DNA from 3 places in the Nonomuraea sp. NPDC049480 genome. Region 2 is predicted to be linked to each of the others. Evidence: riboswitches for the same ligand, from Rfam matches in the RefSeq annotation. Region 2 holds a riboswitch; each other region holds the start of a gene.
What was found. Region 2 has a riboswitch for thiamine pyrophosphate ahead of ACIBX3_RS55590 (purine-cytosine permease family protein). Riboswitches for the same ligand answer to the same signal wherever they lie in the genome.
Positions count from the first base shown of each region.

Region 1: another riboswitch for thiamine pyrophosphate. It lies ahead of thiC (phosphomethylpyrimidine synthase ThiC); the one in region 2 lies ahead of ACIBX3_RS55590 (purine-cytosine permease family protein).
Region 3: another riboswitch for thiamine pyrophosphate. It lies ahead of ACIBX3_RS18055 (FAD-dependent oxidoreductase); the one in region 2 lies ahead of ACIBX3_RS55590 (purine-cytosine permease family protein).

Region 1 is NZ_JBITMD010000001.1:456,457-466,918, forward strand. It holds gene ACIBX3_RS02170 (hypothetical protein) at 1-208, shown strand, start outside; gene ACIBX3_RS02175 (HdeD family acid-resistance protein) at 463-1,002, shown strand; gene thiC (phosphomethylpyrimidine synthase ThiC) at 1,191-2,735, opposite strand; TPP riboswitch at 2,728-2,840, opposite strand; gene ACIBX3_RS02185 (class I SAM-dependent methyltransferase) at 2,892-3,503, shown strand; gene ACIBX3_RS02190 (hypothetical protein) at 3,542-3,895, shown strand; gene ACIBX3_RS02195 (universal stress protein) at 3,892-4,716, shown strand; gene ACIBX3_RS02200 (cellulose binding domain-containing protein) at 4,854-5,885, shown strand; gene ACIBX3_RS02205 (YbaK/prolyl-tRNA synthetase associated domain-containing protein) at 5,882-6,382, opposite strand; gene ACIBX3_RS02210 (AIM24 family protein) at 6,474-7,139, opposite strand; gene ACIBX3_RS02215 (tetratricopeptide repeat protein) at 7,254-7,889, opposite strand; gene ACIBX3_RS02220 (response regulator transcription factor) at 7,955-8,347, opposite strand; tRNA gene ACIBX3_RS02225 (tRNA-Arg) at 8,464-8,535, shown strand; gene ACIBX3_RS02230 (hypothetical protein) at 8,799-9,071, shown strand; gene ACIBX3_RS02235 (YbaB/EbfC family nucleoid-associated protein) at 9,222-9,566, shown strand; gene ACIBX3_RS02240 (hypothetical protein) at 9,605-10,462, opposite strand, start outside.
Region 2 is NZ_JBITMD010000039.1:45,821-56,282, reverse strand. It holds gene ACIBX3_RS55605 (MFS transporter) at 1-1,107, opposite strand, end outside; gene ACIBX3_RS55600 (winged helix-turn-helix transcriptional regulator) at 1,235-1,672, shown strand; gene ACIBX3_RS55595 (rhodanese-like domain-containing protein) at 1,706-2,029, shown strand; TPP riboswitch at 2,089-2,202, shown strand; gene ACIBX3_RS55590 (purine-cytosine permease family protein) at 2,193-3,527, shown strand; gene ACIBX3_RS55585 (methylated-DNA--[protein]-cysteine S-methyltransferase) at 3,490-4,065, opposite strand; gene ACIBX3_RS55580 (ATP-binding protein) at 4,166-6,034, shown strand; gene ACIBX3_RS55575 (ATP-binding protein) at 6,177-6,608, shown strand; gene ACIBX3_RS55570 (YidC/Oxa1 family membrane protein insertase) at 6,592-7,233, opposite strand; gene ACIBX3_RS55565 (DUF6412 domain-containing protein) at 7,311-7,511, opposite strand; gene ACIBX3_RS55560 (hypothetical protein) at 7,508-7,681, opposite strand; gene ACIBX3_RS55555 (response regulator transcription factor) at 7,775-8,473, shown strand; gene ACIBX3_RS55550 (sensor histidine kinase) at 8,473-9,591, shown strand; gene ACIBX3_RS55545 (hypothetical protein) at 9,581-9,871, opposite strand; gene ACIBX3_RS55540 (STAS domain-containing protein) at 10,182-10,462, shown strand, end outside.
Region 3 is NZ_JBITMD010000005.1:419,146-429,607, forward strand. It holds gene ACIBX3_RS18045 (thiazole synthase) at 1-24, opposite strand, end outside; gene thiS (sulfur carrier protein ThiS) at 17-208, opposite strand; gene ACIBX3_RS18055 (FAD-dependent oxidoreductase) at 214-1,473, opposite strand; TPP riboswitch at 1,463-1,579, opposite strand; gene ACIBX3_RS18060 (NAD(P)/FAD-dependent oxidoreductase) at 1,638-2,801, shown strand; gene ACIBX3_RS18065 (Rv2175c family DNA-binding protein) at 2,832-3,206, shown strand; gene thiE (thiamine phosphate synthase) at 3,184-3,825, shown strand; gene ACIBX3_RS18075 (polyprenyl synthetase family protein) at 3,972-5,039, opposite strand; gene metF (methylenetetrahydrofolate reductase [NAD(P)H]) at 5,149-6,069, shown strand; gene ACIBX3_RS18085 (GNAT family N-acetyltransferase) at 6,343-6,918, opposite strand; gene ACIBX3_RS18090 (YbaK/EbsC family protein) at 6,929-7,405, opposite strand; gene ACIBX3_RS18095 (L,D-transpeptidase family protein) at 7,504-8,334, shown strand; gene ACIBX3_RS18100 (hypothetical protein) at 8,431-10,104, shown strand; gene ACIBX3_RS18105 (winged helix-turn-helix transcriptional regulator) at 10,109-10,462, opposite strand, start outside.

The DNA.
Region 1 (10,462 bases), on a different contig from region 2:
GGCCGATCTCCGCACCCGCGGCCTCCTGGACGAGGGCACCCTGACTCCGGAAGGCGCGGCATTGCGCCGGCACATCGAGGACCGCACGGACAGGCTGGCCATGCCGGCGTACGGGGCACTGGGCGAGGACGGCTGCGACCGCCTGGCCGAACTCGCCCGGCCCTTCGGCCGCCGGGTGGTCGAGGCAGGCCTGCTCAGCCTCGGCTGACACCGCCGCCGCTCGTCCCCGATGACCTGGAGTCGCGGGTGTGAGCGGAGACGTGGTCCCGCAGCCGCCCGAGTCCCGGATGTCCGACGCGAACCGTGAGCAGCGGGCCGGACGGCTGCTGGTCCGGCGGCAGCGCCGGTTTCTGGCGGTGGCGCCGGCGACCTGGCACATGGAGGTTCTGGAACTGCTCCAAGAAGCGGTAAGGAGACGTCGCAGGCCGAATGCGGGCCCCTTCCCCGGGCAGGAGCGGCATCGTGATCGATGACTATCTGGGACATTGGTGGGTGCTCACCCTGCGTGGCGCGCTCGCCCTCATCTTCGGCGTGATGGCCGTGGCCTGGCCGGGCATCACGCTGCTGGCGCTGGCCGTCGTGTTCGGCGCGTACGCGATCGTCGACGGCGCGCTCGCCGCCGTCGCCGCCACCCGCGCGGCCAAAGGGCGACGAGCCCCGCTGATCCTGCTGGCCGTCGCCGGGCTGCTGTTCGGGATCATGTGCTTGGTCTGGCCGGGGCTGACGGTGCTGGTCGTCACGCTGCTGATCGGCATCTGGGCGATCGTGACCGGCGTCATGGAGGTCATGGCGGCGATCAGGATGCGCAGGGAGATCCGCGGCGAGTGGCTGCACATCATGGCGGGGGCGTTGTCGGTGCTGTTCGGCGTGCTGGTGCTGGCCTGGCCGGCGACCGGGGCGCTCACGATCGCGCTGATCATCGGGATCTACGCCATCCTGGCCGGGATCACGCTGATCATCCTCAGCCTGCGGGTCCGCCGGCTGCGGGGGAGCACCCCCTGACGCGGCGCAGAGGGTGCCCGAGAGACCTAGCGGCCGGTCTCGGTGGACCAGAGCGGCGTCTTTCCCCGGTAGAGGACCAGGTTGCCGTCGGTCTGCTGGTGCAGGGTGTACTCACCGCCGCCGTCCGGCGCATCCGTCGTCCCCGGGCCGGTGTGGACGCCACCGGTCCCGGGACGACGGCGGGCCGGCTATTCGACGTAGAGGGTGCCGCCGAGCTGCCGGAACTCGGCGGCCTTCTGCGCCATGCCGGCGTCGCGGATGTCGTGGCTGATCCGCATGGAGCAGAACTTCGGCCCGCACATCGAGCAGAAGTGCGCGGTCTTGGCGGGCGCGGCGGGCAGGGTCTCGTCGTGGAAGGCCCGCGCGGTGTCCGGGTCGAGCGACAGGTCGAACTGGTCCTCCCAGCGGAACGCGAACCGCGCGTCCGACAGCGCGTCGTCCCGCTCCTGCGCCCGCGGGTGCCCCTTGGCGAGGTCCGCGGCGTGGGCGGCGATCTTGTACGTGATCACGCCCGTCTTGACGTCGTCCTTGCCGGGCAGGCCGAGATGCTCCTTAGGAGTGACGTAGCAGAGCATGGCGGTGCCGTACCAGCCGATCATGGCGGCGCCGATGCCCGAGGTGATGTGGTCGTAGCCGGGCGCGATGTCGGTCACCAAGGGCCCGAGGGTGTAGAAGGGGGCGTCGTCGCAGAGCTCGCGCTGCAGGTCGACGTTCTCCTTGATCTTGTGCATGGGGACGTGGCCGGGACCCTCGATCATGACCTGCACGTCGTGGGCACGGGCGATCCCCGTCAGCTCGCCGAGCGTGCGCAGCTCGGCGAACTGGGCCTCGTCGTTGGCGTCCGCGATCGAGCCGGGCCGCAGCCCGTCGCCGAGCGAGAACGACACGTCGTAGCGGGCCAGGATCTCGCACATGTCGGCGAAGTGCTCGTACAGGAAGCTCTCCCGGTGGTGCGCCAGGCACCACGCGGCCATGATCGAGCCGCCGCGCGAGACGATGCCGGTCTTGCGCCCGGCGGTGAGCGGCACGTACGCCAGCCGCACCCCCGCGTGCACGGTCACGTAGTCGACGCCCTGCTCGCACTGCTCGACGAGCGTGTCGCGGTAGACCTCCCACGACAGCGCCTCCGGACGCCCCTTGACCTTCTCCAGCGCCTGGTAGATGGGCACGGTACCGACCGGGACCGGCGAGTTGCGGATGATCCACTCGCGGGTCTCGTGGATGTCGGGGCCGGTGGACAAGTCCATGATCGTGTCGGCGCCCCACCGGGTGGCCCACGTCATCTTCTCGACCTCCTCCTCGATGGAGGAGGTCACGGCGGAGTTGCCGATGTTGGCGTTGATCTTCACGAGGAAATTGCGGCCGATGATCATCGGCTCGGACTCGGGGTGGTTGACGTTGGCCGGGATGATGGCCCTGCCTGCCGCGACCTCCTGGCGTACGAACTCGGCGTCCAGGCCCTCCCGGACCGCCACGAACTCCATCTCCTTGGTGACCAGCCCCTTTCTCGCGCACCCGGCCTGGGTTACGGGCTCGCCGGCCGCGCGGCGGTCGCGTACCCACTGCTCGCGCAGGCGCGGCAGTCCTCGCGTGAGGTCGATGTCGGCGGCGGGGTCGGTGTACGGGCCGGACGTGTCGTACAACGTCACCGCCGAACCGTCCGACAGGCGCACCCGGCGCATCGGGACGCGGAGGTCCCCCGAGTAGATCTTGGAAAAAGGCGCGTCACTCATCGCGCAAACTCCCTTCGCCGGCATTACCCGGAGCAGGTTCTGGCGGTCGGCGGCTGTCAGCCGTCCTCTCAGCCCGGTCCGCACCGGGCTCCCGCGTTGGACGGCGGTGATCGTACCCACCCATGAACCGGCGCGAAACATGGCATGATCGACCGAGTGGACGATCCCGTCTCCCGCACCACCGCGAGCTACGACCGCATCGCACCCGTCTTCGCCGAACGCACCAGCGACCCCGACGACGGCTTCCTGGCCTTCCGGCGGCGCTTCGCCGACGCGGTGCCGGTCGGGGGCGCGGTCGCCGACCTCGGCTGCGGGCCCGGGCGGGACGCCGCGTGGCTGCTGGAGCGAGAGCTGCTGGTCACCGGGGTCGACCGCTCGATCGAGATGGCCAGGCTCGCCGCCACCCGCGGAGTGCCCACCGTGCTGGGCGACCTGCGCCGGCCGCCGTTCGCCCCGGGTTCGCTGTCGGGCCTGTGGTCGGTGGCGGCGCTCCTGCACGTGCCCGCCGCGGAGACCGAGCCGACCTTGCGCGCCTGGTCGACGCTGCTGCGCCCGGGCGGCGTGCTGGGGCTGAGCACCTCGGCCGGCGACGGGGAGGGGTGGGAGCCGATCTCGTACGACGCCGAGCTCACCCGCTGGTTCGTGCACCGCGACCCGGACACGCTGCTGGCGACCCTCGAAACGGCCGGGTTCGAGGTCCTGGAGCACGGCCTGAGCACCACGCACCGCACCTGGCTCAGCGTGCTGGCGCGCCGCTGCAAGGTTTGACGATCGCCCTCAGCGGTACGGTCCTCATCAGGGGGAACATGAAAAAGATCGCCGCTGTCGCAGGACTCGTTGTGGTGGCCGCGTTCGGGGCGACCACCGCCTCCGGGGATGGCTTCGAACAACACGAAGTGAGCATGGAGCAATACCAGACCCTGCTCGCCCAGTGCCGCTATGCCAACACGGGGAAGGCGCGAGCGGAGTGCCGCGCGGAGGTCAAGCAGAGGTACCGCATCGGCAAAGCCGACGCGTCGCTCGACTGCCGCACGTATTCCGGCATCTCCGTGTGCGGCACGCTGAAGCTCAGCAGGTCCGAGCGCCAGTGCACTCAGGATTCCACCGACAAGGGCCTGCCCTTCCGCCGGGCCGAAGTGGAGTGCTACGCGTTGTCATGATCGTCGTTGGCGTGGACGGGTCGCGCACCGGGCTGGAGGCGGCGGGATGGGCCGCCGCCGAGGCCGCCCTGCGCCGCACCCCGCTGACCGTGGCCCACGCCGTGCCGAAGTGGGTGTGCGAGGAGAGCGGCTGGCGTTACGCCGAGGTCGGCCGGTGGATGCGCGAAGGCGCCGAGAACGTGCTGGCGGCGGCCGAGGACCGGGCACTCCGGGAGCATCCGGAGGTCGAGGTGACCCGCAAGCTGCTGCCCGGCGACCCCCGTACCGCCTTGATCCACGCCGCCGAGGACGCCGTGCTGCTGGTCGTGGGCAGCCGTGGGATCGGCGGCGTACGCGGACTGCTGGTCGGATCCGTCGCGCACGGGGTGACCACGCACGCCCGTACGAACGTCGTCCTCGTCCACGAGCTGCCCAGGTCGCCGCACGGGGAGATCGTGGCCGGGGTGGACGGCTCCCCCAGCGGGCTGCGGGCGCTCGACTTCGCCCTGGCCGAAGCCGGAATGCGCGGCATCCGGGTGCGTGCCGTCCAGGCGTGGGCCTGGCCGCAGCCGACCGGTTTCGAGCCGGCCGACAGCGAGAGCGAACAGGACACCCTGCGGGCGCTGCGGGCGCTGGTGGCCGGGCGGAATCCCCAGGTCGAGGTGGTGACGGAGGTCATCCACGGGCATCCCGTCGAGGTGCTGAAGGAGGCCGCGGCCGGCGCCGACCTGCTGGTGGTCGGCTCACGCGGGCACGGGCAGCTGGCCGGGATGATCATGGGCTCGATCAGCCAGGCGCTGCTCCACCACGCGCCGTGCCCGCTCGCCGTCGTCCGCCGCTGAAAGTTACATACGTCGTCGCAGGTCACCCACCCCTCCAGACCCGTTTTCCTTCCCGTCCACTCGGTCGCGCTCTTACGATCTCGCCAGGCGACGACGGGAGATCGGACTCTCGCCTGGCGACGACGGGAGATCGGACGATGCGGAAGACCAGCGCCTTACTGGCGGCGTTAGCGGCACTGGCCGGAGCGGTGTTGTTCCTGACGAGCACGCCGGCCCACGCGGCCGCCACCAGGATCATGCCCCTGGGCGACTCGATCACCGGATCCCCGGGCTGCTGGCGGGCCCTGCTCTGGAACAAACTGCAGAGCGCCGGTTACACCGACATCGACTTCGTCGGCACCCTCCCCGCGCAGGGCTGCTTGGTCGCGCATGACGGCGACAACGAGGGACACGGCGGCTTCCTGGCCACGAACGTGGCCAACCAGAACCAGCTGCCCGGCTGGCTCGCCGCGACCCGGCCCGACATCGTCATGATGCACTTCGGCACCAACGACGTGTGGAGCAACATCCCGCCCGCGACGATCCTCAGCGCGTTCACCACGCTGGTGAACCAGATGCGGGCCAGCAACCCCAGCATGAAGATCCTCGTCGCCAAGATCATCCCCATGAACCCGTCCAGCTGCGCCGAATGCGCCCAGCGCGCCGTGAACCTGAACAACGCCATCCCCGGCTGGGCCGCCACCACCTCCACCCAGCAGTCGCCGATCACGGTGGTGGACCAGTGGACGGGATTCAGCACGAGCGCGGACACCTACGACGGGGTGCACCCGAACGCCGCGGGCGACCAGAAGATCTCCGACAAGTGGTACCCGGCCCTGGTGAACGCCCTGTCCGGCGTCACCCCGACCCCGACCATCACCCCCACCGACTCCGGTGGTTGCACGGCCACCTACAAGGCCACCGGCCAGTGGCAGGGCGGCTTCCAGGGTGAGGTCACCGTCAAGAACACCGGCACGGCGCCGACGAGCGCGTGGACGGTGCGATGGACGTTCGCGAACGGGCAGCAGATCAGCCAGCTCTGGAACGGCACGCTGAGCGCGAGCGGCGCCGACGTGACCGTACGCAACGTGAGCTGGAACGGCTCCCTGGCGCCCGGCGCCACGGCCACGTTCGGCTTCCTGGCCTCGTGGAACGGCACCAACACCGCTCCCGCGCCAACCTGCTCCTAGCTCATCGTGATGGGCTCGATCCGGGGTGCGGCCAGCCGCACGTAGTCCTCGGTGGCCAGGGCGACGGAGCGGTCGAGCCTGGCCGCGTTGAAGTACAGCTCGGGCTGGTCCAGCAGCGACGGGTCGGCGACCAGCTCGAGCCGCGGGTCGTAGCTGAACGGCAGCACGGTCCCGCTCACGCTCCCGGCCAGTTCCTCGGCCTTCTCCTTGGCGGCGAAGGCGACGTACGTGCCGTCCAGCAGCGCCTTGACCGCCTGCAGGTCGAGCCGGGCGTCGCCGGGGACGACGGCCAGGACATGACGGGTCTGCTTCTTGCCGATCTTGACCATCACGATCAGGCATTTGGCCGCCTGTGACATGTCGTGCCCGCGCAACGCGCTGACCAGCTCCGTCCGCCCTTCGGGGGCGTGATCGATCAACCGGTAGCGGGCGCCGGCAGCGTCCATGTCGGCGATCAGCCGATCGTAGGGGCTGGTGGTGGTCAATTCGTCATTCATCCTGTGCAAGGGGCTTCCTTGGTCGTGGCGGGAGATCCGGGTACCCCTCGCGCGCCCTCGTGTGCCGGGCACGCCGGGAACATCATGGGTCCTACGACGTGGTCACGATGGGAGCGCCCTCACTGGCCTGCACCAACACGAACCCCTGCCCTCTGAACGCCAACTGCATGGCCTCCCCGCTCCCCCGCCCGATCAACGCCCCCACCTTCATCGTCCTGTTGACCCCGACCTGCAACCCCGTGCTCCAGCAAACCGCCGACTGCCCATCGGCGAACGTCGGCATGCGGGCCACGTCGAGCAGCACCGGCGTGCCGTGCGTGGTCACCGCCACCCACCCGGTCCCCGTGACCGTCGTGTTGAACAACCCGCCGGCCGCCACCCCGGCCCCCTGAACCCGCTGGATGTCCCAGGTCAGTTGCGGCTGAAACGCCAGCAGGTTGCGCCCGTTGACGGTCAGCCCATCGTTCTCCAGGTAGAACAAATGGATGTCGTCGGCATTGTCGGCGAGGTAGAGCAGCCCTTCACCGCGTACCCGCATCAGCGACGCGCCCTCGCCCGTGACGGCCTTCTTGAACAGCTTGCCGAGCCCTCCGGACCCCTCGTAGTCGAAGTCCATCTGCCCCTGGAAGGCGACCATCGAGCCTTGCTTGGCGAGCACCTCGTGAGGCAACTGCACCCGCAACATCTTGCGGTTCTCCAGGGCGAACCCACCGGGCAACGGCTGACCTTCGAGGTTGCCGAAAACTGAGCTGCGCACGTCTCAAACCCTTCGAACGGGAGCGTTGCCGCCAGCGTACGGAAGAACCACTGCATCTGCGCACGCGCCACTTCCACCAACCACTACACCTGCGCGCGTCTCTTCGACCAACCACTACACCTGCGCGCGCGCCTCTTCGACCATCCGCAGGATCCCCATGGCGCCAGTGGTCTCGGCCAGCGCGTGGGCCTCGTCGAGCAGCCGCGCCGCGTCGTCCGGCCGCCCATCCCCCGCCGCGATGTACGCCAGCCCCACCAAATTGGCCGCCACGCCGGGCAAGAACCCGATCTCGCGCCGCAGCCGTACGGATTCCTCGAGCCGTTGCCCGGCCGCCTCCAGCCGTCCCGCGACGTGCTCGGCGAAGCCGAGGTGGCGGAGCACGTACGAGTGCGTCAGCCGATCATCGGCCCGCACCGCGAGTTCCTGGGCCCGCTCGAAAACCGGCACCGCCGTCCCGTGATCCCCCCGAACGACCTGATGGAATATCCCCACCCACAGCAGCGCCTCCGCCTCGCCCCGGACATCCCCCACCGCCCGGTACAGCTCCGCCGCCCGCGCGAACAGCCCCAGCTCCCCCGCGTCCTCCCCCTGCCCGTCGAGGAACCGCGCGTGCGCGATCCGCCCCCTCGCCAGCGCGAGATCCGCCTCGACCCCGTTCAGCCCCCGGTCGGCATCGTCCAGCCCGCCCGCGTCACCCCCGAAGACCGCCCGCTCGTACAGGTCCCTGGCCCGCTCGATCCGCTCGTCCACACCGACCACCATCCCGCCCGAGCAACCGCATCAGGAAACCATCAGGTCCATCACCCAGGGGGCGATCATCGCTGAGCTTGGGCCCCAGCGGCCAGATCCCGCACCACCTGGATCAACTCCGCCGGATCGAAAGGCTTGGTCAAGTAGGCATCAACCCCGATCCCCTGCCCCCGCCTCTTGTCGTCATCCTGTGCCCGCGCCGTGATCAACACCACCTTGATGTGGCTGGTGTCCTCCTCCGTACGCAACTTCTCCGCCGTCGTCCACCCATCCAGGAACGGCATCATCACATCCAGCGTGATGACATCGGGCATGACGTCCCGCACGCGATCAAGACAGTCCTGCCCATCGGTGGCGGTCTCGACCTCGAACCCCTCCAGGTTCAGGTTGACCGCGATGAGCTGACGGATGACCTCGTCATCGTCCACGACCAGTACTTTGCCAAGAACCTCGCCCACGGGCGCAAAGTTAACGTGTAGCGGGGCCGTCACGGGTGGTTTTCACGGGATGTGTTCGACGAGCGTTATCTGGTGCAGAGTGGTGCTGAGATGCTGGTAGCCTTGTCACGCATCGAGCCCCGTTAGCTCAGGGGATAGAGCACCGGCCTCCGGAGCCGGGTGCGCAGGTTCGAATCCTGCACGGGGCACGCGGCAAATCTGCGCAGCGGGCACTCTTCCCATCCAGGGACAAAGAGTGCCCGCTACTGCTTTGTCGGGGTTGATTCGCCAGGATCCTGCGGGCAATCTCAGGCTGTTTGCCGTGGATCATCGTCGTGCCGGATCGGCTCGGCGCCGGCAACGTGCCGCACTCCACCACATTGATCAAACTGGTCAGGCGGGCAGGGCCGGAGCGCCACCATCGCGACCCACACGCTCACCGATGTGACCGCGATGATCCGCAACGCCCGCCGTGCCGTGGCCCGCCGCCCGTCAGGCCGCCCCCGCCACCTGGTGGCCCACCTGGAGCGGACGGTCGCCGGAGCACCCCATCCAGTTCGGCTACACCGTCCTGATCGCCGAAGACGATCGCGGATGCATCGCCTTCCCCCAGGTCAGCAAAGGCAACCCGGCAGACGCCGGCCAGCTCTCACCCGCCGTCGAAGGCGTCATCGAGGCGATCGGCCGCATCCCGGCAACGGTGGTCGGCGACCGAGGCTTCGGCGCGGCGACCAAAGGCGAATGACCTCACCACAGTCCACGTGACCTGCACGGTCATGTCGATGGTCGATGACCGCGTCGCGACTGCCGATGCCGGCTCCGGACTCCCGTTATGTCAGGAACTATATCTTTGTGGCTGTTGCAACTTATGTGACTATTGGATGGATAATGCCTCATGGCTGAACGCGATCTTCACACCGGAGACCTCGAACTCGACCGGCTCATGGCGGAGTTCAAGGCGAACTCCCGGGAGTTCTCCGATGTCATCGGCATGGCCGGAGAGGTGGTCGGCCAGGCGGCGAGTCCAGATGGCAAGATCAAGGTGAAGGTCTCGTCCTCGGGAGAGCTGATCGCTCTCCACATCGATCCCAGGGCGATGAGGCTGGGCTCGCAGGAGCTGGCCGACGCGATCATGGACCTGTCGCGCCGGGCGACAGCGGAAGCGGCGCGGCGTCTCATGGAGGTGACGCGGCCCTACCTCGAGGACGACCGGCCGGGTGAGCCACGCCGACGCCGATAGCCGGCGTGGGCTCGCGGTCCGGACTCAGGCCTCATCACTCATTTGATACGCGGGATGAAGCTGCGCGTCCCATGAATGAGGAACTTCTGGTACATCTCCTCCTCGGTAAGCCCGCTCTCCGAACCGGGCAGGGGATTGTCCCCGTGCTGCGCGTCCAAGGCCATCGAGTACGTGGTCGAGGCAGCCATCCGGGGGACGAAGCTCCCGGTGTTCAGTACCATCCCGTTCGACAGGGGGACGTTGGTGGCGACGGACCGCAGCCCCGGCACCTTCGCCATCAGCGCTGTCCCGCCGTCGATGACCCCGTCGAAGACCATGTTCGCCACGAAGTGCTCGCGGAACGCGGTGAGGTTGTAGCCGGCCGACCTGACGTCGTTGCCGGACAGGTCTGTCTTGATCCCGCCCAGGTAGTTGAGCCCTAGGGGCAGCGCCACCTCGCCCGTGGCATACGCCACGCTGTCGGCGACCCAGTAGGAGAAGGTGGGCAGTAACAGGGTGACGAAACGGTGCGCGGTCAGCCTGAGCAGGATCGCCTGTCTCTTCATGATGGCCTGAAAGAGCTTCCAGGTGAGCACCTGGTATCCGATGGTGAACATCATGTCCACGGTCATGATCCAGCACAGCACGTTCAGCGCGTGGTTGATCTTCTCGATGACATCGGCGTAGGCGCGGCAGGCATTGGCCGCGTCCCGATGTTTCATGGAGACCGCGAAGACCGCTGGGCCGTATTCCTCACTCCAGAACTTCTTGAAGGCGTCGACCGCTTCGTCGGAGCTTTTCTGCCAGACGATCTCAGCGGCCGCGTTCGCCTCCCGGAAGTGCTGGTCGATCGCATCGGCGATCTCGTCCAACACGTCGGCCGCCTCGCGGATCTTGTCCGGATCGCCTTCGAGATA
Region 2 (10,462 bases):
GTCCGTGGCCACGATCGTGAGCGGGCCGTACACGAAGGCGAACATCAGGCCGATCAGCAGCATCGACGGCAGCATGGCCGCGTACGCCCAGTCCAGGCCGACGTTCAGGAACAACGCGTACGCCAGCACGCCCGACAGCAGACCGGTGAGGACGACCTTGGCGTTGCCGTACCGGTTGACCAGCCACGGGGTGAGCGTCGGGGCCAGGACCACGTCGGCGGCCGCCGCCAGCAGCGCCAGGCCCGTCTGGATGGTGGACCAGCCGCGCAATTCCTGCAGGTAGAGCGTGACCAGGAACTGGAAGCCGAAGAACGAGGCCGTGAGCAGGGCGGCCATCAGGTTGGCCCGGACCAGCGCGCCCGAACGGAAGATGCTCAGGCGGACCAGCGGGTTCGCGGCGCGGCGCTCCACCGCGACGAACGCGCTCAGCAACGCCAGCCCGCCGGCGAAGGCCGTGACGGTCAGCGGCCAGCCGTCCGCCGGGTGCTCCAGGCGTACGACGCCGTAAACCAGCAGCATCATCGCGCCCGTGATGCTGACCGCGCCCGCCACGTCGAAGCCCCGGGCCGTGGGCCGGTGTCCGGTGGGCTCCTTGAGCAGGGGGAGCGCGGCCAGCAGGATCGCCGCCGACATCAGCACCGGCGCGAAGAACACCCAGCGCCAGCCGAACGCGGTCAGCAGGCCGCCGATCACCAGCCCGAGCGCGAAACCGCCCGCCGCCGTCCCCGCGTAGATCAGCAGCGCCCGGTTGCGCTGCCGGCCCTCGGGGAACGTCGTGGTGATCAATGAGAGGCCGGCCGGCGTCATGAAGGCGGCGGCCACGCCCGTGACGAAACGCGCCACCAGCAGGATCCACCCCTCGTTCGCGAAGCCGCCGAGTCCGGAGAAGACGAGGAACACCCCGAGCCAGAGCAGGAACATGCGGCGGCGGCCCAACAGGTCGGCCGCCCGGCCGCCGAGCAGCATGAAACCGCCGTAGCCGAGCACGTACGCGCTCACGACCCCGCTCAGCATCCCGGTGGACAGTCCGAGGTCGGCCCTGATGGACGGGAGGGCGACGTTCAGCATGGCGACGTCGATGCCCTCGAGAAAGATGGCGCCGCACAAGACGGCGAGTACGCCCCATGAACGCGCAGGCCCCGATGAACGGGCAGGCATGGCAAACCCCCGGTTATGAATAGGCATGTTGGTTATGTCTTGTAACCGTCAACATCTTGGGCCAGCATGAAATGTCATGGAAGACGGCACTTTGAAAGCACTTAGTTACTGCGAGAGAACCGTGGAAGACGACGACTACGACGTGCGGCAGTGGGACACCCGGGAGGACTGCGAGGTCAGGCAGATACTCGACCGCATCGCGGACAAGTGGTCGCTGCTGGTCATCGCGTTGCTCGACTGTCAGAGCCTGCGCTTCAGCCAGCTGCGCCGCGAGATCGACGGCGTCAGCCAGCGCATGCTCAGCGTGACCCTGCGCCACCTGGAGCGCGACGGCCTGGTCTCCCGCACGGTCCATCCCGTCGTGCCGCCCAGGGTCGACTACGCGCTGACGCCGCTCGGCCGTACCCTGCACCAGACCATCAAGGCCCTGGTCACCTGGACCGAGGAGCACCAGCAGGAGATCGCCGAGGCGCGTGCCACGTACGACTCGCGTGTTCAGGACCTCACTCCGTGAGGAGGCACTCCCTCGCCGCGAGACAATGGAGGTATGACCGTTCCTGAGATCGAGGCCAGTGCCGTTCCGGATGACGTCTACCTGCTCGACGTCCGTGAGCAGGACGAATGGCTGGCCGGTCACGCCCCTGCCGCCGTGCACATCCCCATGACCCAGATCCAGGATCGGGTCGGCGAGGTGCCCGGCGACCGGACGGTCTACGTCGTCTGCCGGGTGGGCGGGCGGTCGCTGCAGGTGGCGGCCTGGCTCAACCGCCTGGGGCGGGACGCGGTCAACGTCGGGGGCGGCATGCAGTCGTGGGAGGCCGCGCACCGCCCGATGGTCAGCGAGACCGGACAGGAGCCGTTCGTCGCCTGACTGTAATTCGCCCACTATGGCGATTTGACGGTCATTGCGGCATCATGAGGGCGCCAACTTCACATTGTCGCGGGAGCTCGGGGTGCCGGGCTGAGAGGGCAGTTATCCATCCGCTGCCGACCGCCTGAACCTGTCCGGGTAATGCCGGCGTAGGGAGTGTGCGATGACGCATGTCGCCGACGAAGTTCCGCTGACCCTCGAGGGCACGCCACCGAAGACGCTCGGCGTCCTCGACCAGGGCGCGCTCTGGGCCAACCTCGGCGTCAGTCTCCTGGGTTTCTCCTTCGCCCTCTACCTGATCAACCCCCTCGGCGACGCGCCGCTCAGCGTGGCCGCCGCGCTCACCGCCACCGTGATCGGCAGTCTGATCGGCACGTCCATGGTGGGCCTGGCCGCCATCCCCGGGACCCAGACGGGGCAGCCCTCGATGGTGCTGCTGCGCGGGTTGTTCGGGGCCAAGACGTCGTACGTGCCCACGGTGCTGAACATCGTTCAGATGCTCGGCTGGGGCGCCTTCGAGCTCTGGGTGATCGCCGAGGCCGCCGGTGCGATCTTCGGCGGGGTGCCGTACGCGGTGTGGGTGATCGTGGCGGGGGCGCTCACCACCGCGCTGACGATCTGGCCGCTCGGTTCCGTGCGCGTGCTGCGGCGGTACGTCACCATCGGCGTGATCGTGTCCATGGTCTGGTTCACCTGGTTCCTGGTGTCCGAGGCCCCGGCGCACAGCGGCGGGACGTGGACCGCCTTCCCCGCAGCCGTGGACTTCGTCATCGCGCTGTCGGTGTCGTGGGTGCCGATGGCCGCCGACTTCGCCCGCCACTCCAGGTCCAGCAAGGCCGCCTTCGCGGGCGTGGTCGGCGGCTACACGCTGGCCCAGGTCGCCTGCCTCGGACTCGGCGTGTACGCGGTCGCCATCGCCGGAGCGGACGCGGTGGCCGCCGACGGCACGGCGGTGTTCGCCCCCTTCGTGGCGGCGCCGCTGGGCGTGCTGTTCTTCTCCATCCTGGTGCTGCGCGAGACCGACCAGTCTTTCGCCAACGTCTACTCGACCACCATGTCACTGCAGAACCTCATGCCGCGCGTGGACCGGCGGGTCTTCTCGACCGCCATCGGTGTGATCACCATCGCGATCGCGCTGGTCGTGGACGTCAATTCCTACGGCGCGTTCCTCAGCGTGATCGGGGCGGTGTTCGTGCCGATGTTCGCGGTGCTCGCCGTGGACTACTTCGTCTTCGCCCGCGGCGACCGCTGGAACACCGCCCAGAACGCACCCGCGCGCTGGTCGATGCTGGTGCCCTGGGTTCTGGGTTTCGTGGCCTACTGGCTGACGACCTCGTCGCCGACCGTCCCCGCCTGGGACGCGTTCTGGGCGGACGTCCGCACGGCCATCGGCTTCACCCGGGAGCCGTGGATGAACGGCGCATTGGGCGGGGCCTTGGTGGCCGGTCTGGTGACGCTGCTCATCGGCCTGCTGCTGCGGCGCGTCGCTCGACGTTGAGCAGGTGCTGCTTGGCGGCCGCGCCGCCCGCGTAGTCGCCGAGCGCGCCGTCCTCGCGCACCACCCGGTGGCACGGCACGATCACGCAGACGGGGTTGGAGGCCAGCGCGTTGCCGATCGCCCGCAGCGCGCGCGGCCGGCCGATGCTCACGCCGATCTCCTCCAGCGTCGTGGTCGTGCCGTACGGGACCGCCATCGTCTTCTGCAGCACCGTACGCGCGAAGGTCGTGGCCAGCGTCAGGTCGACCGGCGTGGCGAACGCGCGCAGGCGGCCGGAGAAGTACGCGTCCAACTCCCTGCGCACCGGGTCCAGCCGGCGCGGATTCGGGCCGATGAACGTGCCCACATGCCGGGTGACCAGCTCGAAGACGTCGTTCTCCGGCTCGAAGGAGCAGGCCGCGATGCCCTTGCCGGTCACGGCCAGCACCAGCCGGCCCACCGCGCCGTCGTATGTGCCGAAGGCGACGTCCGGCGGCCTCTCGCCCCGGTATGTGTTGGAGGTCACACGTAGCAGGGCATCGAGATCGCCGCTCGTCATGCCTCCACCCCTCGCCGGGTCGCCCAGAGAAATCACCGTGACCGCAGCGTATCGGACGGATCGCCCGACGGACCCACCGCGCCACGTGCACTATGGAGGTGTGGGGGACGAATGGGCCGGTAGTGACGATGAGATCGCCCGTGCGGTGCTCGCCAGCTCGCCCAACGCCGTCGTGGCGCTCGACAGGGACCAGAGTGTTCTGGTCTGGAACGGCGCCGCAGAACGGCTCTTCGGGTGGCCTGCCGAACAGATGCTCGGGCGCCGGGCGCCGATCGTGCCGGCGGAGCTGACCGCCGAGCTCAACGCCGTGCTCGAACGCGTACGCACCGGCGGCCAGGTGTCGTTGCGCACCAAACGCCTGCACAGCGACGGCAGCGTCCTCGATCTGCGGGTCGACATCAGCGCGCTGCGGCTGGGCAACGCCGTGGCCGGTTACGTCTGCGTCCACCACCTGGCCAGGACCGACGAGGTCGCGAAGAACCGCATGGCGCGCAGGGCCAGGCTCGTGCGCCGGCTGACCGACGTGGTCGGCGACATCAACTCCGACCTGGAGCTGTCGGCCGTGCTCGACCGGATCTCGGCCAGCCTCACCGAGCTGACCGGGGCGGACGCGGGCGGGTTCGTGCTGATCGAAGGGGACAGGCTGCGGCTGGTGAGTACGTACCAGTTGCCGGAGACCATCCGGGGGACCATCACCGACCTGGGGACCAGCCTCGTGGACCGGCTCTTACGCACCGGCAAGACCGTGCTGCTGGAGTCCAGTGGGCTGGACGACCTGGTGTGGGCGCGGCTGGACGGGCTGCACACGGTCGCGCTGGGGCTGGCCGCAGTCGGGGGGCGGCCGTACGGCGCTCTCTACGCGTTGTTCGCCCGGCGCACGCCGGGGCACCTCGAACTGGAGCTGCTGGAGCTGCTGGCCGGGCACGCGGGCATCGCCGTCGGCAACGCGGTGGCCTACCAGGACGCGGTGCGGCAGCGGGCGCACGAGCGGGCCGTGTTCGACGCCAGCGCCGACGGGATCGCCGTGCTCGACGAGTCCGGACGCGTGGTGCGGTGGAATCCGGCGGCCGCCGAGATCACCGCGTTCCCCTCCGCGGCCGTCATCGGCGGGCCGCCGCCGTTCCCGTTGCCCAAGCCGGGGGAGAAGCTCACGTTCCAGATGGAGAGCGGGCGCTGGCTGGACGTGGTGAGCGCGCAGATCGAGGAGACGGGCGAGGTCGTGGTCGACTTCCGCGACGTGACCACGGCCAAGGAACTGGAGGAGGCCAAGGACCTGTTCCTGGCCACGACCAGCCATGAGCTGCGGACGCCGATCACGATCGTTCGGGGGTTCGCCAGCACGCTGGACTCCCGCTGGGACAAGCTGAGCGACCTCGAGCGCCGCTCGGCCGTGCACACGATCGCCGAGCGGGCCAGATCGCTCGGGCAGCTCATGGACCACCTGCTGCTCGGCGCCCGGGCGGGGGCGGATGAGCTCAAGGTGCGGATCGAGAAGTTCGACCTGGCCGAACGCATCCACGCGGCCACGCTCGGGTTGCCCGTGCTGTCCGACGCGCACCGGGTGGAGGTCGTGATGGACGACGGGCTGCCGCACGTGCTCGGCGACGCGCTGGCCACGGACATCGTCCTGGGGCAGCTGCTGGAGAACGCGTTCAAGTACTCGCCGAAGGGCGGACTGATCAGCGTCGAGGCCTGGACCGAGGACGACAACGTCGTCGTGGTCGTGGACGACGAGGGCGTCGGCATCGCCCCGCCTGACCGGGAGCGGATCTTCGAGCGGTTCGTCCAGGTGGACAGCGGCGACCGGAGGCGGTTTGGTGGAGTGGGGCTCGGTCTCTACATCGTCCGCAGCCTCGCCAGAGCACAGGGGGGCGATGTGAGCGCTCATCCGAGACCGGGAGGGGGCACGAGAATGCGGCTTGTTCTGAGGCGTGCTTTCACTATCGGATCCGACACACCGATGCGGTAACGAGGTGGTCACAGTTGCGCTGATCTATCGTCCAATGTGTACAAGCTGTGATCGAGATGCGGTTTCTGGGATCGAGTAACGGGGCATTTCGGTCGTACCGGGGAGTGTTCCCGCGGGGGGCACAGGGAACGGGGAGGTGGGTGTGTCAAGCGTGGTACTGCTTCCGTACGCGCCGTCCAGCGTCGCCGTTGCCCGCCAGCGCCTGAGCATTGACCTGCAGGAAAGCGGGGTCTTTTCCGCTGCGATCGACGATGCCGTGCTCGTGGTGAGCGAGTTGCTGAGCAACGCGCTCCGGCACGCGCATCCACTCCCGTCCGGCATGGTAAGGGTGGCCTGGCTGCGGAGTGACGATCACATAGAGGTGGCGGTGAGCGACGGGGGTGCGGCCACGGAGCCGCGAGCGGGCCGCCCGACCCTGTCCTCGCTCGGGGGCCGGGGGCTCGGCATCGTGGAATACGTGGCGGAGAGCTGGGGAGTGCGCCACGACGGTGACACGACCACAGTGTGGGCCATCCTGCCCGCCCCCCCAACGTCGTTGAACGGGCAGGTGGCGGCCCTCAGAGAGGCCGGCTAGCGAGCACGGCGCGCTCGCCGGTCGCCCAGGCCGTGGAAACCAGCAGGTAGAGCCCGGCCGCCAGCGGCAGCACCAGCGTGGCCAGCACGGAGCCGTACGGCAGGAGCCGCACGATCTTCCTCATCAGTTCCGGCTGCTCCTCGGTGACCTTGATTTGTTTTGCGGACAGCCACGCCACCGCTGTGACCAGCAGAATGACCAGGAGGAAGACCGAAACTGGTGCGCTGATCAGACCGTAATTAGCGATGACCCCGGCCACCTGCTGTCCCAGCGGCGCCCCGAACAGGTCGTGACCGGCCAGCGCGGTCGGATGCGTGGCCATCCGATACATCAGCCACATGAACGGCAACTGCGCCAGCATCGGCAGGATCCCGGCGAACGGCGAGCTGCCCTCCTTGGCGAACAACGCACTCGTCTCCCTGCTCAGCCGCTCCGGGTTGCGCGCGTAGCGTTTGCGCAGCTCGCGAAGCTTGGGCGCGAGGCGTTCGCGGATCTTCACCGTACGGGCCTGGCGGACGTTGAGCGGCAGCAGCGCGAGTCGTACCGCCACCGTGAACAGCACGATCGCGAGCGCGGCGCTGCCCCCGGACATGCCGATGACGAACGTGACAAGAGAATCGATCATGAGCCCTTTCCTCGACAGGAGGTGGATCAGGGCTCACTGATCGGGAGCCCCGCTTGCATGGAGGAAGCGGGGCCGAGCTAAGGGGCTCGTGGACGCGGGCGTCCGGCCGCGTCGGGGTCGCGCAGGCGCTGGAACGCCGTACGGCGCGCGTAAGTCAGCGGAAAGCCCGACGGCTCCCCGCTGACGATGGGCAGCAACGTGGCGGCCCACGCGGCCAGCAGCAGGATCGCCATCATGGTGATCCCGACCAGCCACGGATCAAACAGGAACAGCGTCACTGTGAGCGGGACGACTTCCCGACGACGGTGACCGCGATGAAGACGCCCAGAGCGACCACACCGATGATCAGCGCGACCTTGAGCAACCCTGCCAGCAGCGGCAGCAGGAAGTTGAACACCACGAAGAGACCCAGCAAGGTCCCTATGACGAGCATCACGACTCTACCCATGCAGCCACCGTACGTCCTGCGAGCATGATCCGCGAGGCTTACGAACCTATGACGTCATCACGCTTCGGCGTCGTCCGGCCGTACCGTGAAGTAGTGAACACGCGCATCCTGGTGGTCGATGACGATCCGACCGTCTCCGAGGTCGTTGCCCGCTATCTGGAGCGCGACGGACATGAGGTCGAGTGTGTGGGCGACGGCGCCGAGGCGCTGCGCCGCGCGCTGGCGCACCCGCCGGACCTCATGGTGCTCGACCTGATGCTGCCCAAGGTCGACGGGCTGCAGGTGTGCAAGAAGCTCAGGGAGCGCTGGCCGGTGCCGGTGATCATGCTCACTGCGCTCGGCGAGGAGATCGATCGGGTGGTCGGTCTGGAGACGGGGGCCGACGACTACGTGACCAAGCCGTTCAGCCCGCGCGAGCTGGCGCTGCGCGTGCAGTCGGTGCTGCGGCGGGCGCGCGGCGCCTCCGTCACGGGGGGCACGGGGGTGCTGCGCGACGGGGACCTGCTCGTCGACGTCGGGGCCCACGAGGTACGGCTGCGCGGTGACGAGGTGATGCTGACGGCCAGGGAGTTCGACCTGCTGGCCTACCTCATGCGCAACCCGCGCCAGGCGTTCAGCCGATCGGCGCTGCTGAACCAGGTGTGGGGGTGGTCGTTCGGCGACTCGTCCACGGTGACCGTGCACGTGCGGCGGCTGCGGGAGAAGATCGAGCCCGATCCGACCGCTCCGCGCAGGATCGTCACGGTGTGGGGCGTCGGCTACCGGTACGAGCCGTTGGACGGCGATTCCTGATGGCGCTGTTCCTGATGCCGCAGCCCGCCTCGCAGCTGCCGATGGTCGTGGCCGTCGCCGCCGGGCTCGGGCTGCTGGTCGCGCTGGCTGGCATCGGGGTGATGTATCGGCTGCGTACCCGGTCCATCGGCGTGATGCTGGCCGTGGTCGTGGTGGTCGCCATCGCCGCCACGCTGGCCGGCATCGTGGGGATCATCATGAAGATGCTCCTCGAAGGGGACGTCAGGAACTTCGTGCTGAGCGTGGTCGCCGTCGGCGGGCTGGTGGGGCTGGGGGTGGCGTTCGTCCTGGCCAAGCGGGTCGTCCGGGAGAGCAGACGGCTGGTCGCGGCCGTACGGCACATGCCGTTCACGGCCCCTCAGGGCCTGCCCGCCGAGTTGCAGGAGATCGCCAACACCCTGGAGGAGGCGTACGCGCGGGAGCGGGCACTGGAAGAGGCGCGGCGCGAGCTCGTCGCCTGGGTGAGCCACGACCTGCGCACGCCGCTGGCCGGGATGCGGGCCATGGCCGAGGCGCTGGAGGACGGGGTGGTGTCCGACCCCCGGACGACGGCCCGCTACCACCGGCAGATCAAGCTGGAGGTTGAGCGGCTCTCGTCGATGGTGGACGACCTGTTCGAGCTGTCGCGCATCCACGCCGGGGCCCTGCGGCTCTCACGCGCCCGCATCGGGCTGGCCGACCTCGTCGCCGACACGCTGGCGGGCGCCGAGCCGCTCGCCAGGGCCAAGGGCGTGATGCTCACGGCCGAGGCGGCGGACGCCGTGCCGGTCGAGGCCGACGCCGGGGCGTTGGGGCGGGCGCTCGGGAACCTCGTGGTCAACGCCATCCGGCACACGCCGTCGGACCGGACCGTGGTGCTGCGGGCCGAGGTGGACGAGGGGATGGCGTGTCTGTCCGTGACGGACTGTTGCGGGGGGATTCCCGAGGAGGATCTGCCTCGGGTGTTCGAGGTGGCCTTCCGGGGGGAGGCGGCGCGGACTCCCACCGCTGACGGCGGCGCGGGGCTCGGACTGGCCATCGCGCAGGGCATCGTGGAGGCGCACGACGGGATGATCGAGGTGGTCAACGACGGGCCGGGGTGCCGGTTCGAGATCCGGCTCCCCCTGGTCAGGGGCTGATCGCCGGTTGTTTCGTCTCGTCCGTGTCCCCATGCGCGCCGAGCGACTCCACCATCGCCCGAAATGTCGGGCAGGGCCAGCGCCACATGCAGCTCCGGCACCGCCGGATCGGATGCGCGGCGTCACTGGTGATGCCACCGGCGTCCCTCGGCTGGTGGAGATCGAGCAACCTGAGCCCGAGCTCGGAGAACCTGAGCAGATCGCCGCGGGCGCCGGCGAGGAATTCGAGGTCCTCGGTCGCCAGCCGGGTGCGGATGGGGACGTAGCCCTCGTGGTTCACCAGACCACGGAGCCGTCCTGCTTCGTCATGCCATGAGGTGGCCTTTTCTGTGCGGATGAGGATGGACTCCAGGTGTTCTCGGAGCCCTTGACGCTGAGGATCTTCGGAATTGTCGGATTTCATCGATGCGGGGCCCGCGAACCGTGCCCTGGTCCCTCCTTCTCGATGCGATGGCGACTGTGTTGGTGTCACGCTGTCAAGCTTCGCGTACTCTCCGTTTCCATGGAGGCCAAACGGAGGACAAAAACCTGTGGTTGCCGTATCGGCGTGACAACGTGACCGGAAGCCTTCTCGCCGCTAGCCTGCCCATGTGGAGCTCAAGGTCTCGACTCGATCACATGCCGGGTGCGCACTCGTTGCCGTCACCGGGGAAATCGACCTCTATACGGCGCCCCACCTGCAGTCCGAGTTCACTCGGCTGCTGCAGGACGGGCCCAGCCGGGTGGTCATCGACATGTCCGCCGTGGATTTCTGCGACTCCACGGGGATGAACGTGCTGCTGTCGGCGCTCAAACGGATGAAAGAGAAGGGCGGATCACTGGAAGTGGCCGCCCCGCGTCCCGCCGTACGCAAGATCCTGCAGGTCACCGG
Region 3 (10,462 bases), on a different contig from region 2:
CCCGGCGATGATCAGATCATCCACCTTGCACCGCCGTCAGCACCTCCATGCGGTCGCTGTCGCGAAGCGCCGTCGTCTCCCACGCGCTCCGCGTGACCACCTCGTCGTTCACGGCCACGGCCACTCCGGTGGTGGCCGTGGTCAGCGTACGCACGGCCTGCGCCACGGTCGTGCCGTCGGCGATCTCGTGCGCGGCCCCGTTGATCATGACAATCATGAAATTTCCCGAAACCTCCCTGGCGAGCACAACGCCGCCAGCTCACCCTCTTCGCCGCTCACCAGGGCTGCCGTGAGCGGCGCCAGCAACACGCCGCCCCGGTGGTGCCCGGTGGCCAGCGTGAGCCCCGGCGTCCCGCTCGGGCCGATGATCGGCAGGTTGTCCGGCGTGCCCGGCCGAAGTCCCGCCACCACGTCGGCGACCTCCAGCTCGGTCACGCCCGGCACCAGCTCTCTGGCGTCGCGCAACAGCTCGTAGAGCCCGCCCGCCGTGACCCTGGTGTCGAAGCCCATCTCCTCCTGGGTCGCTCCGACCACCAGCTCGCCGTCGCCCCGGGGGACCAGGTACACGTACGAGCCGTGCACGGTGCCGCGTACGCACCGGCTGAGCAGCGGCTGCGGGGAACGCAGCCGCATGATCTGCCCCTTGACCGGCCGCACCGGCACCTCGGCCAGCTCGCCGCTCCAGGCTCCGGCCGCCAGGACGACCCGCTCCGCACGGATCTCGTCCGGCGGCTCCGGTCCTCGCCGCGGCGAGCCGGGCACCGAGCCGGGTACGTGCGGCGGCGGCTCCAGGCGCACCCCGACGACCTTGTCACCGTCGCGCAGGAGCCCGGCGGCGCGTGCCCGGACCACCGGCGCCCGCAGGCGGTCGAGGGCGGCCAGCAGCGCGGCCGTGACGCGGCGCGGGTCCACCCAGGCGTCGCCGGGGGCCAGCAGCCCGCCGCGCACGGACGGGGCCAGCATGGGCTCCAGACGGCGGCACTCACGCCCGGTGAGGCGCTCGACCGGCAGCTCCAGTTTGTCCATGAACGCCGCCAGCTCATCCAGCGCCGCCAGGTCATCGGCCCCGAACGCCACGTCAAGCGTCCCATCGGCCCGCAGGTCCAGCCCCCGCCGAGCCCTGTCACCGATCTCCAGCCCGCCGGACGACCCGGCCACGGGCACATCGGCGGCCGCCGCAGCGGTGCGCTCGCCGCCCTGGGCGGCTCCGACGGGAGGGCCGGTCGCCGTGAGGCCGGCGTCTTCGGCCAGCTCGGTGGCGAACGACGGCCAGAGGCGCAGTGACGCCATCCCCAGCCGCAGCAGCGGCGCCTCCGTATAGGACACCTCGCTGACCGGCGCCAGCATCCCCGCCGCCGCGTGCGAGGCCCCCGAGGCCGGGGCCGGGTCCACCACGGTGACCGGTCGCCCCGCCCGGGCCAGCCGCCAGGCGATGGACAGCCCGACGATTCCGCCGCCTACGATCACATCCATCCGCGCTCCCTTCGCCGGCATGATCCGGATCAGGTGTCTTGCGGTCGAAGGCCCGGTGAAGCCTTCCTCTCAGCCCGGTAACGGCCGGACTCCCGCGCGTCTTTCCTCCACAGCCTACGGCCTCGGTGCGACGGCCGGACACGGCCCCCGTTATGGTCTTGAACGTGAACCATGTCGTGGTGGTAGGAGCGGGCCTGGCGGGCGTTCGCACGGTGGAGGCGCTGCGCGGGCGGGGATTCGGCGGCAGGATCACCCTGATCGGCCAGGAGCGGCATCGACCCTACGACCGGCCGCCGCTGTCCAAGGCCGTGCTGTTCGGCGACGCCGAGACCAGTTTCGTCGACACCGACCTGACCGCGCTCGACGTCGCCTTCCGGCCGGGCGTCTGCGCCAAGGCGCTGCGCGAGGGCGTCGTGGAGACGACCGAGGGCGAGCTCGGCTACGACGGCCTGGTGATCGCCACCGGCGCCGAGCCGATCAGGCTCCCGGGAGACGGCCCCCAGCACGTGCTGCGCACCCTCGACGACGCCCACGAGCTCAGGGCGATGCTCGTGCCGGGGGCCAGGGTCGCGATCATCGGGGCCGGCTGGATCGGCGCCGAGGTGGCCACCGCCGCCCGCCGCGCCGGCTGCGCGGTCACGGTGATCGAGGCGGCCGCCACCCCGCTCGCGACCGCCGTCGGCACGGAGATCGGGGCCCGCACCCAGCGCTGGTACGACGGCATCGACCTGCGCCTCGGCACCATGGTCCGCTCCGTGGACGAGGGCGGCGTGCAACTGGTGGACGGCGAGTTCGTCGAGGCCCACGTCGTCGTGACCGGCATCGGCGTGCGCCCGGCCGTCGAGTGGCTGGCCGACGCCGACCTCGACCTGCACAACGGCGTCGTCGTCGACGAGCGCCTGCGCGCCTCGCTGCCGGACACGGTCGCCGTCGGCGACTGCGCCGCCTGGTGGTCGCGGCGCTTCCGTACCAGGCTCAGGGTCGAGCACTGGGACACCGCGCTCAACGCCCCCGAGGTCGCCGCCGCGACCCTGCTGGGGGAGGAGGCGGTGTACGATCCGGTGCCGTACTTCTGGTCCGAGCAGTTCGGGCACATGGTCCAGTACGCCGGGCACCATCCGGCGGGCGAGCGCCTCGTCTACCGCGGCGGTCCGGAGGGCAAGTGGTCGGCCGTCTGGCTCACCGAGGGCGACACGCTCGCCGCGGTGCTCGCCGTGGACCGGCCGCGGGATCTCGTACAGGGACGCCGGATCATCGACGCCGGCCACCGTCTCGACGTGGAACGCCTGGTAGATCCAGACGTATCCCTACGAGATTGTGTTGTTTGAGCAAGCACGGCATGTGGTAGTTGTGGTTTCGTGACGCTTTCTGTTGCACAGATCGACCGGGAGACCGAGCAGCTCGTCGACGAGTGGCTCACGCTCCCCGAAGTGGCCCGGTGCCTCGACGTTTCGATCGGCCGGGCCAAGCAACTCCTCAAGGACCACAAGCTCCTCGGCGTGCGCCGGGGGAGCGGTGGGCCGCAGGTGCCCGCGGTGTTCCTGGACGGGAAGGAAGTGATGAAGGGCCTGCCCGGCACACTGACCGTGTTGCAGGACGCCGGCTACGACGATGTCGAGTCGCTGCGCTGGCTCTTCACCCCTGACGACTCGCTGCCGGGATCTCCCATCGAGGCGATCAAGGCCGGCCGTCACACGGAGGTCAAGCGGCGTGCCCAAGCCCTCGCTTTCTGAGGCGCGCCTCTATCTCTGCACGGACGGCCGCCGCGACCGCGGGGACCTGGCAGAGTTCCTCGACTCGGTGCTGGCCGGCGGCGTGGACATCATCCAGCTGCGGGAGAAGGGCCTGGAGGCACGCGAAGAACTCGCACTCCTCGAAGTCTTCCGCGACGCCTGCGACCGGCACGGCAAGCTACTGGCCGTCAACGACCGGGCGGACATCGCCTACGCCGCCCGGCCCGACGTGCTCCATCTGGGGCAGGACGACCTTCCTGTGACGGTCGCGCGAGAGATGCTCGGCGACGACATCGTCATCGGACGGTCCACCCACTCCGCCGCCGAGGCTTCCGCCGCGGCGGTGGAGGAGGGCGTCGACTACTTCTGCTGCGGCCCCATCTGGCCCACGCCGACCAAACCCGGCCGCCCCGCCCCCGGTCCGTCGCTGCTGCGGCACGCGGCGTCACTGGGGACGTCGCGGCCGTGGTTCGGGATCGGCGGCATCGACCTCGGCAACCTGGACGAGGTCATGTCGTACGGGGCCGGCAGGGTCGTGGTGGTCCGCGCGATCACCGCCGCCGACGATCCCGGCGCGGCCGCCGCGGAGTTCGCCAAGCGGCTGTCCGCCGCCTCCTGACCCCGGGAGGACGGTCATCACGCGCGTGCCGCCGCCCGCCTGCGTGCGCCGGCCAACCCGGTGGCAGGCGAGCCGTGACGGCCCGGCATCGCGTGATGTGATCGCGACGGCCGGGCTCCGGTCATGGGTGAAGGAGCCGGGGCGGCTCAGGTCTTGCGTGAGGTGGCCGCGACGGCGAGCTCCGTCAGGGCCGTGCGGGCCTCGGGCGTGACGGGGGCCTGGTCGAGCGCGGTCAGGGCGTCGCCGAGGTAGTCGGCGATCAGGTCCTCGCACTCCTGCAGCGCGCCCGTGTCCTCGATGATCCGCCGCAGCGCGGCCACCCCGCGCTCGTCCAGCGCCGGATCCCCGAGCAGCCGCCGTACGGTCTGCGCGTCGCCGGAGGAGGCGGCCGCCAGGGTGCGGGCCACGAGCATCGTCCGCTTGCCCTCACGCAGATCGTCCCCCGCGGGCTTGCCGGTCTGCGCCGGGTCGCCGAACACGCCCAGGATGTCGTCACGCAGCTGGAACGCGATCCCGACCCGCCTGCCGTACCCGGTGCACAGCTCGTCCATCCACGGCGCGAGCTCCCGGGCGGCGAGCACCAGGCCGAGCCGGAGCGGCTGCTCCACGGAGTACTTGCCGCTCTTGAACAGCGCCACCCGCAGCGCCGACTCGAACGTGTTCTCCCCGTGCGCCTGCTCCAGCAGGTCCAGATACTGCCCGCACATCAGCTCCGTGCGCATGTGGTCGTGCACGGGCTGGGCCGCCTCCAGGGCCTCCGGCGGCAGGCCGCTGGTGCGCCACATCTCGCCGGACCAGATCAGCAGCAGGTTGCCCAGCAGGATCGCCGCGCCCTCGCCGAACTGCTCCGCCGAGCCGTGCCAGCCGGCCTTCTCATGCAGCGCCTGGAAGCGGCGGTGCGCGGCCGGCATGCCTCTGCGCAGGTCGCTCTTGTCCATCACGTCGTCGTGCACCAGCGCGCTGGCCTGCAGCAGCTCCAGCGAGGCCGCGGCGGTGAAGATCTCGGGCACGTCCGTGCCGCCCGCGCCGCGCCAGCCCCAGTAGCAGAACGCGGGCCGCAGCCGCTTGCCGCCGGCCAGCAGCTCCTCGGCGGCCGTGCGCAACGGCTCCAGATCGGGGTCGCCGGGGGCGGGGAACTGCCGTTCGACGAACCGGCCCAGGGCACGCTCCACCTGCGTGCGCAGGGCGTACATGCTCGCGGCGTCAGTGGTCATGCCTTGAGACTAGTGGCCGGGCGCACACACTCTGATATCGGCTCATGACCCGCGCCCGGCCGCATCCACGGCCTCGGGCTTCCGGCGGACTCCCTGTAGCCTGGTGGGCATGGCGCTTGGTCAACCCTCCATACGGCCCGATCGTGTTCCCACCGTCCGCGAGATGCTCGCCGCCGGTGGCCGCACATTCTCCTTCGAGTTCTTCCCCCCGAAGACCGACGAGGGCGAGCGGCAGCTGTGGCGGGCGATCAGGGAGCTGGAGTCGCTGCGGCCGACGTTCGTGTCGGTGACGTACGGCGCCGGCGGCTCGACCCGGGACCGCACCGTCGGCATCGTGGAGCGCATCGCCCACGACACCACGCTCACGCCCGTGGCGCACTTCACCGCGGTCAACCACTCGATCCGGGAGCTGCGCCACCTGGTGGGGCGCCTGGCCGACGCCGAGGTGCGCAACATCCTGGCCGTCCGCGGCGACCCCCCGGGCGACCCGAACGGCGACTGGGTCAAACACCCCGAGGGCGTGCTCTACGCCGAAGAGCTGGTGCGGCTGATCCGGCAGGCGGGCGACTTCTGCGTCGGCGTGGCCGCGTTCCCCTACAAGCACCCGCGCTCGCCGTCCATCGACTCCGACACCGAATACTTCGTGCGCAAGTGCCGCGCCGGGGCGGACTACGCGATCACGCAGATGTTCTTCCGCGCGGAGGACTACCTGCGGCTGCGGGACCGGGTGGCGGCCAGGGGCTGCGACACGCCGATCATCCCGTGCATCATGCCGGTCACGCAGATGAGCACGATCGCGCGCTCCGAGCAGCTGTCGGGCGCGCCGTTCCCGCCGGACGTGGCGGCGCGTTTCGAGGCGGTGGCGGACGATCCGGCCGCGGTGCGGCGGCTGGGCATCGACCACGGGGCCGAGCTGTGCCAGCGGCTGCTGGACGAGGGCGCGCCGGGGATCCACTTCATCACGTTCAACCGCTCCAGCGCGTCCCGCGAGGTGTTCCAGCGTCTCGAGCGGATTCCGCTCTCCGCCTGATCACCCCGTCGTCCTTTACGGCCGGCCACGGTCACCCAGACGCCGACCGGGGCTGAGGGCCTCCAGGGAGACGGTCTCTGACCCCGCACGGGGCCGGGCGCCGTGACGACGCCACGTGGGCCGGGGAAGTGGCGGGAAGCGTTGACCCGCCACCCGCCCGCAGGGGGACCGGGCGGGTGACGGGCAGGGGAAGGTTGACAATCGGTAATCGGTTGGTCACTTTCCGTAATGGAACGTGCCCCGGGTCACCCCGCGGTAAACCCACGCGTCATGTCAGGGCAAGGGAAGGGGACGCCCGGCGATCGCGTACTCCTCGTAGCCGCCCGGGAAGACGAACCTCGCCAGCAGGTCCGTGAAGCCGAGGCTGGCGTAGAGGTGGCGGGCGGCCGTGGGCTGGTCGTGGGTGGACAGGACGGCCGAGCGCTCGCGGCGGCCTGCGCACAACGTCTTGATCATGGCCCGCCCGATGCCCTTGCCCTGGTAGTCGGGGTGGACGTGGATCTCGGCCAGCTCGAACGCGTCCCCCAGCCAGGCGTTGGCGGCCTCCCTGCCCGACTGCTCGGTGAGCGCCCTGAATACCACGTCGTGCCACCACTGTCCGGGGGCGCCGTGGAAGCCGTACGCGAAGCCCACGATCTGAGATTTCTCCAGGTCGCCCGGGGCAGGGGATGAATTACGCAATTCTGCGAAATAACACTGGAAAAGGGGATATGTCGCGTGATTTCGCATGATGCTCTTGCGACCGGTGATCTGATCCCGGGGCGGGTTCATGGCTGCCGTGTAAACGTCGATCACCGCCTCCAGCCGCTCGGTGAACTCGGCCGGACCCGCCCCGCGAAACTCGATCACCCGTCGCACACTACTCGACGTCAACGGGGGTGCCCCCCGTGATGCGCACGAGCTCGTCGAACGTGGTCGGGAAGACCGTCAGCGGGTGCCCCCCGGCCGCCCACACCACCTCGTGCTTGCTCAACCAGTTGTCCACCAGGGTCCGGACCGGCGCCGGGTGCCCGACCGGGGCGACGCCGCCGATGGGCTGGCCGGTGGCTGCCCTGACGAACTCGGGGGTCGCGCGGCGCACCTTCCCGGCGCCCGCCGTGCGGGCGATGAGCTCGGTGTTCACCCGGTGCGATCCGCTGGTGAGGACCAGCAGCGGCTCGCCGTCGGCGTCGAAGATCAGGCTGTTGGCGATCGCCCCCACCTCGCAGCCCAGCTGGGCTGCCGCGGTCGCCGCCGTGGGCGCCTTCTCGGGCAGGACGACGATCTCGCCGGTCGCCCCGAGCTCGCGCAGCGCGGATTCCACGACGACGGCATTCGCCGGCAACTTCTCAGACATGGTGACACTCTAAACAGATTGACCGCTTGATTACCGATTCATGGTGACTGGTGTAGGGTCCTTTGATCGTTGTTCGACGGGTGTGAGAGGTGGTACCGGTGGGGGCTGGACGGCTGCCCGGGATGGCTGCTCTGCTGACGGCTGGCGCCGTCGTACTCTCGGGCTGCGGAACGCAGGCGCCGCAACGCGCGCAGGCGTCGCCCGTCATCACCAAGGCGGTGCCCGCCGCCACGTGGACCACTTCGGCAGGCGGGCGATCCGGCCCGTCCGCGACGGCGGTCACCGCGCCGCGCAAGACGCTCAAGCTGGGCGCCAAGGGCGAGGCCGTCACCTGGATGCAGAAGCGGCTGACCGAGCTGGGCTACCGTCCCGGCAAGGCCGACGGCAGGTACGGCGGCACGACGCTGGCCGCCGTGTGGGCGTTCCAGAAGGTCAACGGCATCAGGCCGACCAGCACGATCGCCAAGCGGACCTGGACTGCCCTGGAGAGCCCGAAGTTCCCCAAGGTGCTGGTCAGGAACGGCAAGGCGACCCGCGCCGAGGTCAACCTGACCAAGCAGATCATGGTCCTGTACGTCGGCGGCGAGGCCAAGCTGATCACCCACATCTCCTCCGGCAGCGGCGTCCCGTACTGCGAGACCACCGAGTGGCAGGGCAAGGAGCAGCGGTTCTGCGGCTCGGCCCGCACGCCGACCGGAAACTACCGGACGACGTGGCGCAAGAGCGGCTGGCACACGTCGTACCTGGGCCGGCTGTACAACCCGATCTTCTTCAACGGCGGAATCGCCTTCCACGGCGCGCTGTCGGTGCCGCTCTACCCGGCCTCGCACGGGTGCGTGCGCATGCCGATGAACGTGGCCCAGGTGCTGCCCGGCATGCTCGGCAAGGGTGTCCCGGTGCACGTCAAGGGCGCGTTCAAGCGCCCGTGAGCCGCCGCCGCTGACATAACGCCCGCATAACCGGATCGCGTGACATGCGGGTTATGGATCTTTTGCTGGACTCCCTCCTGACTTCAGGGGGGATCCATGACAACGGTGTCCATATCCCGCGTGCCGGAAATCGCGCGGCGGGAGGAGAAACGGCCCCGGCGGCTGTGGTGGCTGCCGGCCGTGGGGTGGGCGGCGCACGTGGCGCTGCGGCTGTGGCTGTACCGCTATCACGCGGGGCCGGTGGCGAACCCGGACGAGACCGGATACCTGCTGGCCGCCCGGTGGCTGGCGGGCGGACCGGGCGCGGATCTGAGCGGCTCGACGTTCTACCAGGGCGGGTACGCGTTGCTGATCGTCCCGGTCTTCTGGCTGACGTCCGATCCGGTGGTGGCGTACCGGATGGTGGTCGTGGCCGGGTCGATGGCGGCCGCGGGCGCCTGCCCGCTGGCGTACGCGCTGCTGCGGCGCCTGGCGGTGGGGCGGCGGACGGCGCTGGTCATGGCGTTCGCGGCGGGACTGTCGCCGGCGCTGCTGGTGTTCGCGGGGCTGGCGCTGGCCGACGCGATCCTGCCCTCTCTCGTGCTGGCCTGGCTCGTCGCGGTGCACGACCTGGCCGCGCGCGGCTCGGTCAAGGCAGGGGCGGTGGCAGGGGCGCTGGCGGGCTACGCGACGGCGGTGCACCTGCGGGGGATGATCGTCCTGGCGGTGTGCGTGCTGGTCGTCGTGGTGCTGATCAGGCGGGTGCCACGGGCGGCCGCCGCCGCGGCGCTGGGGAGCGCGGGGCTGGCGACGGTGGCGGGGCAGGCGCTCAACGGGGCGCTGGCCGCCGCGCTGTACCCGGACGGGGCGCGTGACCTGTCCGGGATGCTGGCCGCCCGGCTGACGAGCGTTGACGGGCAGGCGTGGGCGCTGTCGGGGGCGGCCGGGCAACTCTGGTACCTGATCGCGGCCACGTGGGGGCTCGCGGGCATCGGGCTGGCGGGCGCGGCGGTTCTGCTCGTACGCCGGGCCGCGCCGCTCCCGCACCGCGTGCTGGCCGGTGCGCTGCTGGCCACGACCCTGGGCATCGCGTACGCCTCGTCGGCCGCGCTGCCGGACGAGCACCGGGTGGGCAACTACGCCTACGGCCGCTACCTGGCCTGCGCCGCGGTGGCCTGGACGCTGGCGGGGCTGGTCGTGCTGCTCCGGTGCGGGCGGGCGGCGGCGGCGCGGCACGCGCTGGCCGCCGCGGGGCTGCTGGCCGTGACGGGCGGTGTGGCCGCCGGGTACGCCGGGGACCGCCTCGAACGCTACGCCTTCATCGCGTTCGACTTCCCCGAGGCGATGTTCCTCAGCGGGGTTCGCGACGCGTTCGACATGCCCGCCGCCTCCGTCTCCGCCCTGGTCCTGCTGGGCTCCCTGACCGCCCCGGCCCTGCTCCTTGCCCGCCGGGGCGGGCTGCTCGCCGTGGGCGTGCTGGCGATGATCAACATCGCGTTCACCGTGGACCTGGCCCCCGCGACCCCGTCGGCGTCCGGCCGGGACTGGCTGCCCGCGCCGCCCCCGGGGCGGGTGGCGGTGGATCGGCGGGTGAAGTGGAACATGTGGGTGCCGCTGGCGCACCGGGTGTGGTGGACCGAACTGGAGCTCTACCACGGCACGCCGCCGTCCGGCGCCTGCACCGCGATCGTCCCGCGGGACGCCGGCCCGCCGCCGGCCGGATGGACCGCGACCGGCGAGGGCGGCGCCCGGCAGGGCTGGACGAGCTGGTCCAACCGGCGCTGCCGGTAGCTCCTCAGTCCTCGTCCGGGTGCGTGGCGTCCCAGTGCTCGCGGGCCTCCGCCATGGCGCCCTTGTGCTCGCGCGACCAGTCGGCCAGCCGCTCGATCGCCTCGGCCAGGCTGCGGCCGATCGGCGTCAGCCGGTATTCGACCTGCGGCGGGATCGTCGGGTACGCCGTGCGCTCCACCAGCCCGTCACGGCACAGCCGCCGCGTCGTCAAGGTCAGCATGCGCTGGGAGATGCCGGGAATCGCCCGGTGCAGCTCTCTGAACCGCCGCACCCCCTTGGCCAGCTCCACCATCACCAGCACCGTCCACTTGTCGCCGATCCGGTCCAGCACGTCCCGGATCCCGCAGTCGTCATCCCC